2 regions of the Streptomyces sp. NPDC031670 genome follow, and region 1 is predicted to be linked to the other one. Evidence: riboswitches for the same ligand, from Rfam matches in the RefSeq annotation. Region 1 holds a riboswitch; the other holds the start of a gene.
What was found. A riboswitch is a leader RNA that binds a small molecule or an ion and turns the genes downstream of it on or off. The one in region 1 is predicted to bind glycine.

Region 1 (7,250 bases):
GCACGACCGGGTGCGGGTGATGACCGAGGTGGGACGGCTCGCCGACCGCTGTGTGCAGCGCCTGCGGGCCTCCGGGCACTCCGGGCGCACGATCGTCCTGAAGGTCCGGAGGTACGACTTCTCCACGCTGACCCGGTCGGAGACGCTCCGCGGGCCCACGGACGATCCCGCGGTGGTGCGCGAGGCGGCCGGCCGGCTGCTCGACTCCGTGGACACCACCGGCGGCGTGCGCCTGCTGGGGGTCGGGGTCAGCGGTCTCGCCGACTTCACCCAGGAGGACCTCTTCGCCCAGGCGGCGGGCGAGCGGGCGGCCGGCGAGCCGGACGCCGTCGAGCGGGCGCCCGTCGAGACCGGTGCGCAGACGCCGGCCCCCGAGCAGCCGGAGGCGGTCGACCCGGCCGAGCGGCGCTGGCAGGCCGGGCACGATGTGCACCACCGTGAGTTCGGCCCCGGCTGGGTGCAGGGCAGCGGGGTGGGCCGGGTGACCGTCCGGTTCGAGACGCCGACCTCCCTCGTGCCGGGCCGGGTGCGCACGTTCCGGGTGGACGACCCCGACCTGGCGCCGTCCGAGCCGTTGCCGCTGGTGGCGGCTGTCGACGAGGAGACGGGCGGGGCCGCGCTGGAGCAGACGGGTGACGGGGCCGCGCTGGAGCGGACGGGTGACGGCGGACCGGAGGAGCCGGGTGGCGCGGAGGGTCAGGTCTCGTCCTCCTCGCCCGCCAGGCGTCCGAAGTCCCGGTCGGTGCCGGGCAGCGGATCGGGGGCGGCGATGTCCAGACCGTAGTGGTGGTAGAGCTGGAGCTCCTGTTCGGGGGAGAGGTGGCGGCCGACGCCGAAGTCGGGAGCGTCCTTGATCAGCGCCCGGTCGTAGGGGATGTGCAGCGCCTCGTCGACGAGGGCGCTGGGCTCCAGGGGGACGAAGGCGTCCCGGCTGAACAGGCCGGTGCGTACGGCGGCCCACTCGGGCACTCCGGTGGCGTCGTCGAGGTAGACCTCGTCCACCGTGCCGATCTTGTTGCCGTTGCGGTCGAACGCCTTGCGGCCGATCAGGCTGCGCGGATCGATATCGGTCTGCACGGTCCCTCCAACAGGTCGCAACTGCTCGTAACACTACGAAAGTGCACAACGCGGCCCTCGGCCACTCGAAGGATCAGGGCCGGGCCGCGCTGGTACGCTGGCGATGGCTGCTGACCCCGTGCGGGAGAGTCCTTCGGAAAGATGTCCGGAGGCGCCGAAGGAGCAAATCCTCCCCGGAATCTCTCAGGCCCACGTACCGCGCGGACGAGGTCACTCTGGAAAGCAGGACGGGGGACGTGCGGGCGAAGGCCCATGCGCGCACCCCTTCCTCACCGACGGTGAAAGCCGGGACGCCCCCACGCGCCCCGGTGAAGCTCTCAGGTTGAGATGACAGAGGGGGAGGCCGTCCGGGCACCCGCGCCGTGGTGCCCCTCGCAGGTCGTGCAGACCAGGAGGCCTCCGTAATGACCGCCAACCGCATGCCGCTCACCGAGCTTGAGCGTGGCATCCCCTTCGAGCAGCGTCACATCGGGCCCGACGCCGAGGCCCAGGCGAAGATGCTCGCGCAGGTCGGCTACGGCTCGCTCGACGAGCTGACCGCCGCGGCGGTGCCGGACGTGATCAAGAGCGCCGAGGCGCTGGGTCTGCCCGGCGCCCGCACCGAGGCCGAGGTCCTGGCCGAGCTGCGCTCCCTCGCGGACCGCAACCAGGTCCTGGCCCCGATGATCGGCCTGGGCTACTACGGCACGTTCACCCCGCCGGTGATCCTGCGCAACGTCATGGAGAACCCGGCCTGGTACACGGCGTACACGCCGTACCAGCCGGAGATCTCGCAGGGCCGACTGGAGGCGCTGCTCAACTTCCAGACCGTCGTCGCCGACCTCACCGGGCTGCCCACCTCGGGCGCCTCGCTGCTCGACGAGGGCACCGCCGCCGCCGAGGCGCTCGCGCTCTCCCGCCGGGTCGGCAAGGTCAAGGGCGGGGTCTTCCTCGTCGACGCCGACACCCTGCCGCAGACCGTGGCCGTCATAGAGACGCGCGCCGAGCCGACGGGCGTCGAGGTCGTCGTCGCCGACCTGAGCCGCGGTATCCCGGCCGAGGTGGCCGAGCGCGGTGTCTTCGGCGTGCTGCTCCAGTACCCGGGCGCCTCCGGCGAGGTCCGCGACCTCAAGCCCCTCATCGACGAGGCCCACGAGCTCGGCGCGATCGTCACGGTCGCCGCCGACCTGCTCGCCCTGACCCTGCTGACCTCGCCCGGTGAGCTGGGCGCGGACATCGCCGTCGGCACCACCCAGCGCTTCGGCGTCCCCATGGGCTTCGGCGGCCCGCACGCCGGCTACATGGCGGTCCAGGAGAAGTTCGCCCGCAGCCTGCCCGGCCGCCTGGTCGGCGTCTCCGTCGACGCGGACGGCAACAAGGCGTACCGGCTGGCGCTCCAGACCCGCGAGCAGCACATCCGCCGCGAGAAGGCCACCAGCAACATCTGCACCGCGCAGGTCCTGCTCGCCGTCATGGCGGGTATGTACGCGGTCTACCACGGCCCGGACGGCCTGCGGCAGATCGCCCGGCGCACCCACCGGTACGCGGTGATCCTCGCCGAGGGCCTGCGCGCCGCCGGTGTGGAGGTCGTGCACGGCTCGTACTTCGACACGCTGACCGTCCGGGTCCCCGGCAAGGCCGCCGAGGCCGTGGCCGCCGCCCGGGACGGCGGGGTCAACCTGCACCTGGTCGACGCCGACACCGTCTCGATCGCCTGCGACGAGACCACCGACCGCGACCGGGTCGCCGCCGTCTGGGCCGCCTTCGGCGCCGAGGGCGACATCGAGGCGCTGGACGCCTCGGCCGCCGACACGCTCCCGGCCGCGCTGCTGCGCACCGACGAGTTCCTCACCCACCCGGTCTTCCACCAGCACCGCTCCGAGACCGCGATGCTGCGCTATCTGCGCAAGCTCGCCGACCGGGACTACGCGCTGGACCGCGGCATGATCCCGCTCGGCTCCTGCACCATGAAGCTGAACGCGACCACCGAGATGGAGCCGGTCACCTGGCCCGAGTTCGGGCAGATCCACCCCTTCGCGCCGGTCGAGCAGGCCGCGGGCTATCTCACGCTCATCCACGAGCTGGAGGAGCGGCTCGCCGAGGTCACCGGGTACGACGCGGTGTCCATCCAGCCCAACGCCGGTTCGCAGGGCGAGCTCGCGGGTCTGCTCGCGGTCCGCGCCTACCACCGCGCCAACGGCGACGAGCAGCGCACGGTCTGCCTGATCCCGTCCTCCGCCCACGGCACCAACGCGGCCAGCGCCGTGATGGCCGGGATGAAGGTCGTCGTGGTGAAGACCGCCGACGACGGCGAGGTCGACATCGCGGATCTGCGCGCCAAGATCGAGCAGTACCGCGACGAGCTGTCGGTGCTGATGATCACCTACCCGTCCACGCACGGGGTGTTCGAGGAGCACGTCGCGGACATCTGCGGCGAGGTGCACGACGCGGGCGGCCAGGTCTACGTGGACGGTGCCAACCTCAACGCGCTGGTGGGCCTGGCGAAGCCGGGCAAGTTCGGCGGCGACGTCTCGCACCTGAACCTGCACAAGACGTTCTGCATCCCGCACGGCGGCGGCGGCCCCGGCGTCGGCCCGGTCGGTGTGCGCGCGCACCTCGCGCCGTACCTGCCCAACCACCCGCTCCAGCCGACCGCCGGCCCCGAGACGGGTGTCGGCCCGATCTCGGCCGCCCCGTGGGGATCGGCCGGCATCCTGCCGATCTCGTGGGCGTACGTCCGGCTGATGGGCGGCGAGGGCCTCAAGCGCGCCACCCAGGTCGCGGTGCTCGCGGCCAACTACATCGCCAAGCGCCTGGAGCCGCACTACCCGGTGCTCTACACCGGCCCCAACGGCCTGGTGGCGCACGAGTGCATCGTGGACCTGCGTCCACTGTCGAAGGCGACCGGTGTCAGCGTCGACGACATCGCCAAGCGTCTGATCGACTACGGCTTCCACGCGCCGACGATGTCGTTCCCGGTGGCCGGCACGCTGATGATCGAGCCGACCGAGTCCGAGGACCTGATCGAACTCGACCGGTTCTGCGAGACGATGATCGCGATCCGCGCCGAGATCGAGAAGGTCGCCTCGGGCGAGTGGCCCGCCGACGACAACCCGCTGGCGAACGCCCCGCACACGGCGGCGGCGCTCGGCGGCGAGTGGAACCACGCGTACAGCCGCGAGGAGGCGGTCTTCCCGGCCGGCGTCTCGAAGGCCGACAAGTACTGGCCGCCGGTGCGCCGCATCGACGGTGCCTTCGGCGACCGCAACCTGGTCTGCTCCTGCCCGCCGCTGGACGAGTACGACCACTGAGGTAGAGCCGTCTACGGCTGACCTACGTCGGGGCCGGTGCGGGGAGCTTCCCCGGGCCGGCCCCTTCTTGTGCGGTGCTGTTCTTCTGTGCCGAGCGGTGCGGCCCCGTGCCGTGCCGCGCGGCGTCCGTACCCGTGAGGCCGCGCTAGGCGGCCTTCGCCACCTGCCCGGCGGTCAGCGCCCGGTGCGGGGCGATGATCCGCCCGTCCGGCAGCAGCTCACCGGTGTCCTCGAAGATCAGGACGCCGTTGCACAGCAGGCTCCAGCCCTGCTCCGGGTGGTGCGCCACGAGCTGCGCGGCCTCCCGGTCGGCGGAGTCGGCTGTCGGGCAGGCTGGCTGGTGCTGGCACATGGATGCGTTCTCTCGCTGCGTCGTAGTAGTGAATGTCCTGCGGCTCGATGCGGTGTTCATGGCCGCCCCCCGTTGCTCAGTCGGTCGGTGCGCTCCCAGTGTTGCCCCACGGACGTCAATCCGCAGGGATTTCGCGGCACCACTTCCTACCGCATATTGACGCATCACTCGTGCGGCCGGTTCAACTCAACTGCCCTGCCTCTTCGGGTGGTTCGTAGTGGCCGTTACGGACTAGCCCGTACGGAGGAGGCGTGCGCGGGCGTACACGACAGCGCCCCGGGGCCGCAGGGGCTCCGGGGCGCTGTGGGTGGTTCCGCCGGGCGACAGGCGACCGTGGTGTCAGACCGGCTGGCTCAGCAGGGGCGCCGGGGCGAGGCGCAGGGTCATCACCGGCAGGAGTTCGGAGACGCGGTGCGGCCGGTGGGCGCAGATACCGGGCGGCGCGGGCGCCAGCGGCACCAGCAGATCCGCCGGGTCCAGCTCGCCCGAGGCGGGGTCGGCCGTGAGGTCGCGCCGCAGCCACAGGGTGAGCATGTACAGCTCGGGCACCGAGAGCAGCCGCGCCTCGACGTCCATGGTCAGCGCTTCCGCCTGGCGCAGGGCGCGCTGGGTGGAGGCGAGATAGGGCCCTTCGAAGAAGTGCGAGAAGGCCCAGCCGTCGGGGGTGAGCATGGTGTCCGCGGCGGCGACCGCGGTCCCCGCCTCGCTGATGAGGAAGCGCCAGCCGGCCAGGCGGCTGTGCGGGGCGCGCGCGCTCGGCGTGATGCGGTCCAGCACATGGACGGGCAGCGGGAGTTCGGGGGTCAGCGGGCCCTGCGCGGAGCGCAGGGCGGGGGTGCGTGCCGCGCGGACGGCGGTGGGGGAACCGAGTGCCGCGAGGACGCTGCGCAGGGCGGGCGCGGGAGCCGGGGGAACATGCAGCGGCATGGTGGGTCGCCTCTCACTTCGGAGACACGGTGATGCGTGGGCGTTGCGGACAGCGCTGTCTGCGGTGACGCGGGGTCAGAGGGGGGCCGGGTGACAGGGGCCGGGACGCCAACTCTCTGCCTCGTTCGCAAAGTTTATACGACACGTGTTCAGGGGGTGTTTCGGCTAGCGGTCGGCGGTATTACGGGCAAGTCGGATTCAGGTCCTGATGATGCGGCATTCATCCCGGTTCGGCGAACCGGGTACACCACTGGCCAGGAAAGGTCTGCCCAGGGCGGTCGGCCGAAACCCGTCGGTGTTTTTCACGATTTCCGCAGGACCGCTATCCGGATGTTGGTGTATGCCGAATGCATGTGCCCGAGGCCGGTTCGTACCAGCTTACTACCCCGACCCCGCCCAGGGGGCGTTACAGATCAGCCAGCCGGGGCATTATCGACCGTGACGCACGCGGCCGGACGGACCGGCTGCCCATTCGAGGAGGGACCCTTCGATGGGTGAGAAGGTCGTGGCGGGCGAGTTCGACCTGTCCGATCGGCACGCGTACCGGCAGAAGCTCCAGCAGTGCCTGGAGGGGCTGGGGCGGCTCCTGACCGAACGGAGGTTCGATCGTCCGAGGAATCTGATGGGTGTGGAGATCGAGCTGAATCTCGTGGGGCCGGACGGTATGCCGCGCATGATGAACGCGGAGGTTCTGGAGCGCATTGCGAGCAAGGATTTCCAGACCGAACTCGGGATGTTCAACCTCGAAGTGAATATCGCCCCGCACCGGCTCGGCGGCCGGGTCTTCGATCAGCTCTCCGAGGAGCTGAGGACCGGTCTCGGGTACGCCGAGCGCAAAGCGGGCGAGGTCGGTGCCGGCATCCTGATGATCGGAATTCTCCCGACGATCGGACAGCAGGACCTCGTTTCCGCGAATCTCTCCGACGCCGACCGCTATGTACTGCTCAACGATCAGATCGTGGCCGCCCGCGGGGAGGATTTCACCCTCGACATCGAAGGCGTCGAACGCCTCGTCTGCACCTCCGGATCCATCACCCCGGAAGCCGCCTGCACCTCCGTGCAGCTGCACCTCCAGGTCACGCCTGCCCGCTTCGCGGCGGTGTGGAACGCCGCCCAGGCCGTCGCCGCCGTACAGATCGCGGTGGGGGCCAACGCGCCCTTCCTGTTCGGCCGGGAGCTGTGGCGCGAGTCGCGCCCGCCGCTGTTCGAGCAGGCCACCGACACCCGGCCCGCCGAGCTGCGCGCCCAGGGCGTGCGCCCGCGCACCTGGTTCGGCGAGCGCTGGGTGACCTCCGCGTACGAGCTGTTCGAGGAGAACCTGCGCTACTTCCCGCCGCTGCTGCCCATCTGCGACGAGGAGGACCCGCTGCGGGTGCTGTCGGAGGGCGGGGTGCCCTCCCTCCAGGAGCTCGTGCTGCACAACGGGACGATCTACCGCTGGAACCGCCCGGTGTACGGGATCGCGGACGGTGTGCCGCATCTGCGGGTGGAGAACCGGGTGCTGCCGGCCGGGCCCACCATCACGGACGTCATCGCCAACGCGGCCTTCTACTACGGTCTGGTGCGCTCCCTCGCCGAGGACAGCAGGCCGGTGTGGACCCGGC
Region 2 (7,250 bases), on a different contig from region 1:
GGGCGGCCAGCGCGTCCTTGTCGAAGTCCGGCTTGAGGGTCTCGGCGATGATGTCGGCCACCTCACGGAAGTCGTCCGCGCCGAAGCCGCGGGTCGCCAGCGCCGGCGTGCCGATCCGCAGGCCCGAGGTGACCATCGGGGGGCGCGGGTCGTTCGGGATGGCGTTGCGGTTGACCGTGATGCCGACCTCGTGGAGGCGGTCCTCGGCCTGCTGGCCGTCGAGCTCGGAGTTGCGCAGGTCCACCAGGACCAGGTGCACGTCCGTGCCGCCGGACAGGACCGAGACGCCGTGCGCGGTGACGTCGTCCTGGACCAGGCGCTCGGCCAGGATGCGGGCGCCGTCCAGGGTGCGCTGCTGGCGCTCCTTGAACTCCTCGGAGGCCGCGACCTTGAAGGACACCGCCTTGGCCGCGATCACGTGCTCCAGGGGGCCGCCCTGGAAGCCGGGGAAGACCGCGGAGTTCAGCTTCTTCGCGAAGTCCTTGTTCCGGGCCAGGATGATGCCGCCGCGCGGGCCGCCGAGCGTCTTGTGCGTGGTGGAGGTGACCACGTCCGCGAACGGCACCGGGTTCGGGTGCAGCCCGGCCGCGACCAGGCCGGCGAAGTGCGCCATGTCGACCCACAGGAGGGCCTCGACCTCGTCCGCGATACGGCGGAACTCGGCGAAGTCCAGCCGGCGCGGGTACGCCGACCAGCCCGCGATGATCACCTTGGGGCGGTGCTCCTTGGCCAGCCGCTCGACCTCGGCCATGTCGACAAGACCGGCCTCGTCGACGTGGTACGGGACCACGTTGAACTGCTTGCCGGAGAAGTTCAGGCGCATGCCGTGGGTGAGGTGGCCGCCGTGCGCCAGGTCCAGGCCGAGGATCGTGTCGCCGGGCTGGGCGATCGCGAAGAGGGCGGCCTGGTTGGCGGAGGCACCGGAGTGCGGCTGGACGTTGGCGTACTCCGCGCCGAACAGGTCCTTGACCCGGTCGATCGCGATCTGCTCGGTCACGTCCACGTGCTCGCAGCCGCCGTAGTAGCGGCGTCCGGGGTAGCCCTCGGCGTACTTGTTGGTGAGGACCGTGCCCTGGGCCTCCATGACCGCGACCGGAGCGAAGTTCTCCGAGGCGATCATTTCGAGGGTGGACTGCTGACGGTTCAGCTCGGCGTCGACGGCCGCGGCGACGTCCGGGTCGAGCTCGTGAAGAGGGGTGTTCAGAAGCGACATCGGAAGATCAGTCCTTACGCCGTGGTCAGCTGCCTGCGAACGCGGTGTACTCGTCGGCGGAGAGCAGGTCGCCCGGCTCCTCGGCGACGCGCACCTTGAACAGCCAGCCGCCCTCGAAGGGGGCGGTGTTGACCAGCGACGGGTCGTCGACGACGTCCTGGTTGGCCTCGGTGACCTCGCCCGTCACGGGGGAGTAGAGGTCGCTGACCGACTTGGTCGACTCCAGCTCACCGCAGGTCTCGCCCGCGGTCACCGTGTCACCGACCGCCGGGAGCTGGACGAACACCACGTCACCGAGCGCGTTGGCCGCGTGCTCCGTGATGCCGACCGTCGAGACGCCGCCCTCGGCGTCCGACAGCCACTCGTGCTCCTTGCTGTAGCGCAGCTGCTGGGGGTTGCTCATGACCAGAATTCTCCTGTACGAGGGGGAGTGGTGGTGAACGGAAAAGTCATGCGGTGCGTGTGCGAGGGGTCACTTCTGGCGCTTGTAGAACGGCAGCGCCACGACCTCGTACGGCTCATGCGTACCGCGAATGTCCACGCCGACGCCGGAGGTGCCCGGTGCGGCGTGCTCGGCGTCCACGTACGCCATGGCAATCGGCTTGCCCAGCGTGGGCGACGGGGCGCCCGAGGTGACCTCGCCGACGGTCTCGCCGCCGGCCACCACGGAGAAGCCGGCGCGCGGCACCCGGCGGCCCTCGGCCACCAGACCCACCAGCTTGCGCGGCGCCTTGGCGGCGGCGCGCTCGGCGGCGGCCTCCAGGGCCGCGCGCCCCACGAAGTCGCCCTCCTTCTCGAACTTCACGACCCGGCCGAGCCCCGCGTCGAACGGGGTCAGCGCGGTGGTCAGCTCGTGCCCGTACAGCGGCATGCCCGCCTCCAGGCGCAGCGTGTCGCGGCAGGACAGACCGCACGGCACCAGGCCCGCGTCCTCGCCCGCCTCGGTGAGCGCCTGCCACAGCTTCTCGGCGTCGGCCGGGGCCACGAAGAGCTCGAAGCCGTCCTCACCGGTGTAGCCCGTACGGGCGATCAGCGCCGGGACGCCGGCCACCGTGCCGGGCAGGCCCGCGTAGTACTTCAGGCCGTCCAGGTCGGCGTCGGTGAGCGACTGCAGGATGCCGGGGGACTTCGGGCCCTGGACGGCGAGCAGCGCGTAGTTGTCGCGGTCGTCGCGGACCTCGGCGTCGAAGCCGGCCGCGCGCTCGGTGACCGCGTCCAGGACGACCTGGGCGTTGCCCGCGTTGGCGACGACCATGTACTCGCTCTCGCCGAGGCGGTAGACGATCAGGTCGTCGACGATGCCGCCGTCCTCCTGGCAGATCATCGTGTAGCGGGCGCGGCCCACGCCGATGGTGCCGATGTTGCCGACGAGCGCGTAGTCCAGGGCCTTGACGGCCTCCGGGCCGGTGACGGTGATCTCACCCATGTGGGAGAGGTCGAAGAGACCGGCCCTGGTGCGGACGGCGTTGTGCTCGTCGCGCTCGCTGCCGTAGCGCAGCGGCATGTCCCAGCCGGCGAAGTCGGTCATGGTCGCGCCCAGCGAACGGTGCGTCGCGTCAAGGGCGGTGAGACGGGGGTTGCTCATGAGGGTGTGGCTCCCAGGGCATGACGGCGAGGACGATCCTCCCCATCTGTCATCGGAACCTGAGAGGTTCGCCGGGAGACCCGGCTTGCACCTTGGGTGGGGCCGCGCCGTCCGGGGACGCGCGGCCCGCTTTTCAGATCTGCCTCATCCACGCGGTACGGGGCCTGAGAGATTCAAGGGAGGGACTTGCTCCTTCGGCGCCCCGCGATCCACCAGGCCTTCCGGGGCCTTGGGGGAACTGCCGGGGACTCTCCCGCGTGGATTCAAGCGGCCGGTATGCAGTTGGCGGGCACATCATTGCACGGCTCCGCGGAACGGCATATCGCTCAGGCCTCATTACCATCTCTTTACGCACATTGGGGAAGGGTCGCACGACCCGGCAGGGGAGGACCGATGACGGTGCACAGGCACACGGCGGCGAAGGCCGGCCCGGCGGTGCCCGCGCAGCGCGCCACGGCGCCCGGCGCCACGGCGCCCGGTGCGGCGCCCGTGGTGCGGGACCTGCGCGGGCGCGCCGGACGCACCCCGCGCACGCTTCGGTTCGCCGCGGGGGACGTGGTGGTGGTCTCCGGGCTGCCGGGCAGCGGCAAGACCACCCTGCTGCGCCAGGCCGCGCCCGGCCTCGGCATCGACTCGCAGGACACCCGCAGGGCCTGGGAGGCCCGGCTGCCCGGGGTGCCGTACGCGCTGTACCGCCCGGTGGCCCGCGTCGCCCACTTCCTGCGGACGCACCGGGCGCTGCGCGCGGGAGAGGGCCTGGTCGTGCACGACTGCGGCACCCACGCCTGGGTGCGCTGGTCACTGGCGCGCCGGGCGGCCCGGGGCGGGCGCCGCCTCCATCTGGTGCTGCTCGACGTCCCCCCGGAGGTGGCGCTGGCGGGGCAGGCGGCCCGCGGGCGCAAGGTGTCCGCGTACGCCTTCGCCCGGCACTCCCGGGCGGTGCCGCGCCTGATAGCGGCGGTCGCGGCGGGCCACCTCCCCAGGGGCGTGGCGTCGGCGGTGCTGCTGGACAGGGACGCGGCCGGGGCGGTGGACCGGATCGCTTTCGGGGAGCCGCCCGGCCGGGACTAGAGTTTCGGCGCGGGGACCGCGCGACCGGCGCCGTACGGCCCGCACGGCACCCGCGAACACCCGCTGACCCCACTGACACCCGCAGTCACGCGAAGACGAAGGACGGCATATGAACTTCCCGCACCCGCTCCCGCAGGGCGGCGGCGGCTGGCCGGGCAACGAGCTGGAGGAGGCTCTGGCGGCGGCCCTGGGCAACCCGACGGCGGGCCCGCGCCTGATAGAGGTCATGGGCCGCAACCCCGTCTGGGTGCCGCTGCCCAACGGCGGCGGCCAGGACAGCCGGGATCTCGATCTGCCCACCATGGAGATCGACGGCGCGCCGTACGTCCCGGTTTACAGCTCCGAGCAGCAGTTCCTCCAGTGCGTGGGCCCGCACATGTCGTTCGCTATCGCGCCGGCCGTCGAATTCGCCCGGGGGCTGCCGCCGCAGCTGGGCATCGCGCTGAACCCGGAGGGCGCGGTCGGTGTGCCGCTGCCGCCGCCCGCCGTGGCCGAGCTCTGCCGTACCGGGCGCACCGCCCTGGACGGCCCCGCCTCCGGCGCCCGGGTACGGCTCTTCGAGCCCGACTGGCAGGAGGACCCGGTGGACTTCCTGACCGCCGCCTCCGCCGAGTTCGAGGCCATCGGCGTGGTGCGCACCGCCCGCCGCGCGCTCGCCTCCATCGAGGGGGACGAGCCGACCCTCTTCATCGGCGTGGAGTTCGCCACCTGGGACGGAGCCGGGCGCAACGCCCCCATGGAGGCGCTCGGCCGGGCGCTGGGCCGGGTCCCGGTCGGCTGGCCGGTGAACCTGGTGCTGCTCGACGTCGCCCAGGACCCGGTGGGGGACTGGATGCGGGAACGGGTGCGCCCCTTCTACACCCGGCCCACGCCCTAGCACCCCGGCACCGGTCCGCCCGCGCGCGGGCCGCTCCGCGGTCCTCCCGCATAAGCTGGTTCCATAATCCGTAGACCCCCCACGGCCGCCCGCCTGTGCGCCGGCGGCGCGGGGGAACGAAGAGGGGCGGGACCCAGGGTGAGTGCGTCAGGCACCGCGGCGGCCGGGCAGGTCGAGCACATGCTGCGCCAGGTGGCCCCCGGACGCTACGACGCGTACGAGGCGCTGCTGCACGCCCTCGCCGACCCCTCCTCCGGCCGGCTGTGGATGCTGCTGTGGCACGGCGGCCCCGGCGCCCCCGACGCGCAGTACGGGAACATGGAGGTCGACGGGGTCGCGTACGCCCCCTGTGTGACCTCCGCCCAGGAGCTCTCCGCCAGTGGCTGGAACCGGGCCCACGAGGTGGTCACCGGCCGGGACATCGCCCGCGCCCTCTACCCCGACCGGTACGGGATCTGGCTCAACCCGCACGCCCCGGGCGGCGGGGTCGGCATCCCGTGGCCGGATCTGCGCCGGATCGCCACCGGCCTGGACCGGATGCCGGCCGGTCCGCTGCGGATCACCGAACCGGCCGTGGAGATCCCGCAGTTCTACGCCCTGCTCGCACAGCACGCGCACCGCACCCCCGCCGTGCGGGCGCTGCGCCGCGCCTGGGTGCAGCCCGCGCTCGGCACCCCGTACCTGGCCATCGGCCTCGACCTCTACGACACCGGGCCGCGGTCCGTCGACGCGGTGCGCGCGATGATGCAGCAGTCGGTCGCCGCCGTCCCCGAGGGGCTGCCGGTCTCCACCGTCGCCCTCTCCGACGAGTACGACCCGGTCGGGATGTGGCTGCGCGCCCGGGGCCGGGCCTTCTACGACCGCGAGGCGCACTCCGCCCCGGCGGCCCCCGCCGGCGGGTACGGCTATCCGCCGGCCGCCCCGCGCGCCTACTGACGCCACCCACAAGTCGCACAAGCCGCACACGCCCCACACGTACCCAACAGTCGCGCCTGTCCCGGTTGCCGCCCACTGGTCCACCCAATTCGCCAGTTCATCAGGGCAGTTGGGCGACATGACCGATCTGGTCGGTTAGTACACGACTGGTCCGCTCAGACGATCACACCGTCCGCATAACGGAAGTCATCTGACCGCATCACGTTTAGGCAACCATTCACCGTCAGGTCTGGCGGGTGATCGCGAACGCGTTGAAGACTCCCGGCTAACAAGGGCCGGTTCGGCCCGTCGCAGATCACCGCACCACCTGATGGAACAAGCCGCCACAGCGGCTGGTACGGGCCGGCCATCCGCCGGCCGGGAGGGGTCAGAGGCACTGTGACCGCACCGCTCGAGACCACCGGATCGGCTGCCGAGGTGCCGCCGGAGGCAGTACTCACGGGGGCCAAGCAGAGCCAGATCGAGGGCCGTTCACTCGGACAGATCGCCTGGACGCGCTTCAAGCGCGACAAACTCGCGGTCGCCGGTGGCGTCGTCGTCGTCCTGCTCGTCCTGCTCGCCGTTCTCTCCAAGCCGATCCAGTGGGCGTTCGGGCTCGACCCGAACGAGTTCCACCAGGACCTGATCGACCCGGCCCTGCTGGCTCCCAAGGGAGCCTGGGGCGGCATGAGCTGGGAGCACCCGCTGGGTGTCGACCCGCAGTACGGGCGCGACATCCTGTCCCGCATCATCGAGGGCTCCTGGGTGTCGCTGCTCGTCGCGGGCGGCGCCACGCTGCTCTCGGTCGTCATCGGCGTGATCATGGGCGTCACGGCAGGGTTCTACGGCGGCTGGGCGGACACCCTGATCAGCCGTGCGATGGACGTCTTCCTGGCGTTCCCGCTCCTGCTCTTCGCCATCTCGATCTCCGCGTCGCTCCAGGACGGGGCGTTCGGACTGACCGGGCTGCCACTGAGGATCAGCGTGCTGATCTTCGTGATCGGCTTCTTCAGCTGGCCCTACATGGGCCGTATCGTCCGGGCCCAGACGCTCAGCCTGCGCGAACGCGAGTTCGTCGAGGCGGCCAAGAGCCTCGGCGCCCGCGGTCCGTTCATCCTGATCAGGGAGCTGCTGCCGAACCTGGTGGCTCCGATCCTGGTCTACGCCACGCTCCTGATCCCCACGAACATCCTGTTCGAGGCCGGACTCAGCTTCCTCGGCGTCGGCATCTCGCCGCCGCAGGCATCGTGGGGCGGAATGCTCTCCACCGCGACCGACCTCTACGAGGCGGACCCGCAGTACATGATCGTGCCGGGCCTGGCCATCTTCATCACGGTCCTGGCGTTCAACCTGCTGGGCGACGGGCTGCGAGACGCCCTCGACCCGCGAGGCAAGTAAGCACGCGGCACCTGCCACACAACGACACATCTGCCGCAACCATCCATAGAGGGGGCATTCCTCAGGTGAAGACGAGAAAAGCGACCGTTCTGATCGCTACCGCCGTGGCGCTGACACTGGGGGCCACCGCGTGCAACGACTCCAAGGACGACAAGGGCAGCGGCGGCGGTAAGTCGGTCACCGACGCCGCG

Region 2: it holds a riboswitch for glycine, as region 1 does, so the genes downstream of both, gcvT (glycine cleavage system aminomethyltransferase GcvT) here and gcvP (aminomethyl-transferring glycine dehydrogenase) in region 1, are expected to answer to the same signal.

What each region holds. Positions count from the first base shown of each region.
Region 1 is NZ_JBVILC010000001.1:865,254-872,503, reverse strand. Features, by position in the region: gene ACZ5ID_RS03985 (DNA polymerase IV) at 1-784, shown strand, start outside; gene ACZ5ID_RS03980 (PRC-barrel domain-containing protein) at 697-1,077, opposite strand; glycine riboswitch at 1,189-1,286, shown strand; glycine riboswitch at 1,287-1,421, shown strand; gene gcvP (aminomethyl-transferring glycine dehydrogenase) at 1,482-4,367, shown strand; gene ACZ5ID_RS03970 (DUF5999 family protein) at 4,513-4,719, opposite strand; gene ACZ5ID_RS03965 (hypothetical protein) at 5,059-5,646, opposite strand; gene ACZ5ID_RS03960 (glutamate-cysteine ligase family protein) at 6,137-7,250, shown strand, end outside.
Region 2 is NZ_JBVILC010000005.1:203,239-210,488, reverse strand. Features, by position in the region: gene glyA (serine hydroxymethyltransferase) at 1-1,213, opposite strand, end outside; gene gcvH (glycine cleavage system protein GcvH) at 1,239-1,616, opposite strand; gene gcvT (glycine cleavage system aminomethyltransferase GcvT) at 1,686-2,798, opposite strand; glycine riboswitch at 2,942-3,064, opposite strand; gene ACZ5ID_RS12480 (AAA family ATPase) at 3,192-3,869, shown strand; gene ACZ5ID_RS12475 (enhanced serine sensitivity protein SseB) at 3,979-4,746, shown strand; gene ACZ5ID_RS12470 (enhanced serine sensitivity protein SseB C-terminal domain-containing protein) at 4,885-5,682, shown strand; gene ACZ5ID_RS12465 (ABC transporter permease) at 6,061-7,059, shown strand; gene ACZ5ID_RS12460 (ABC transporter substrate-binding protein) at 7,125-7,250, shown strand, end outside.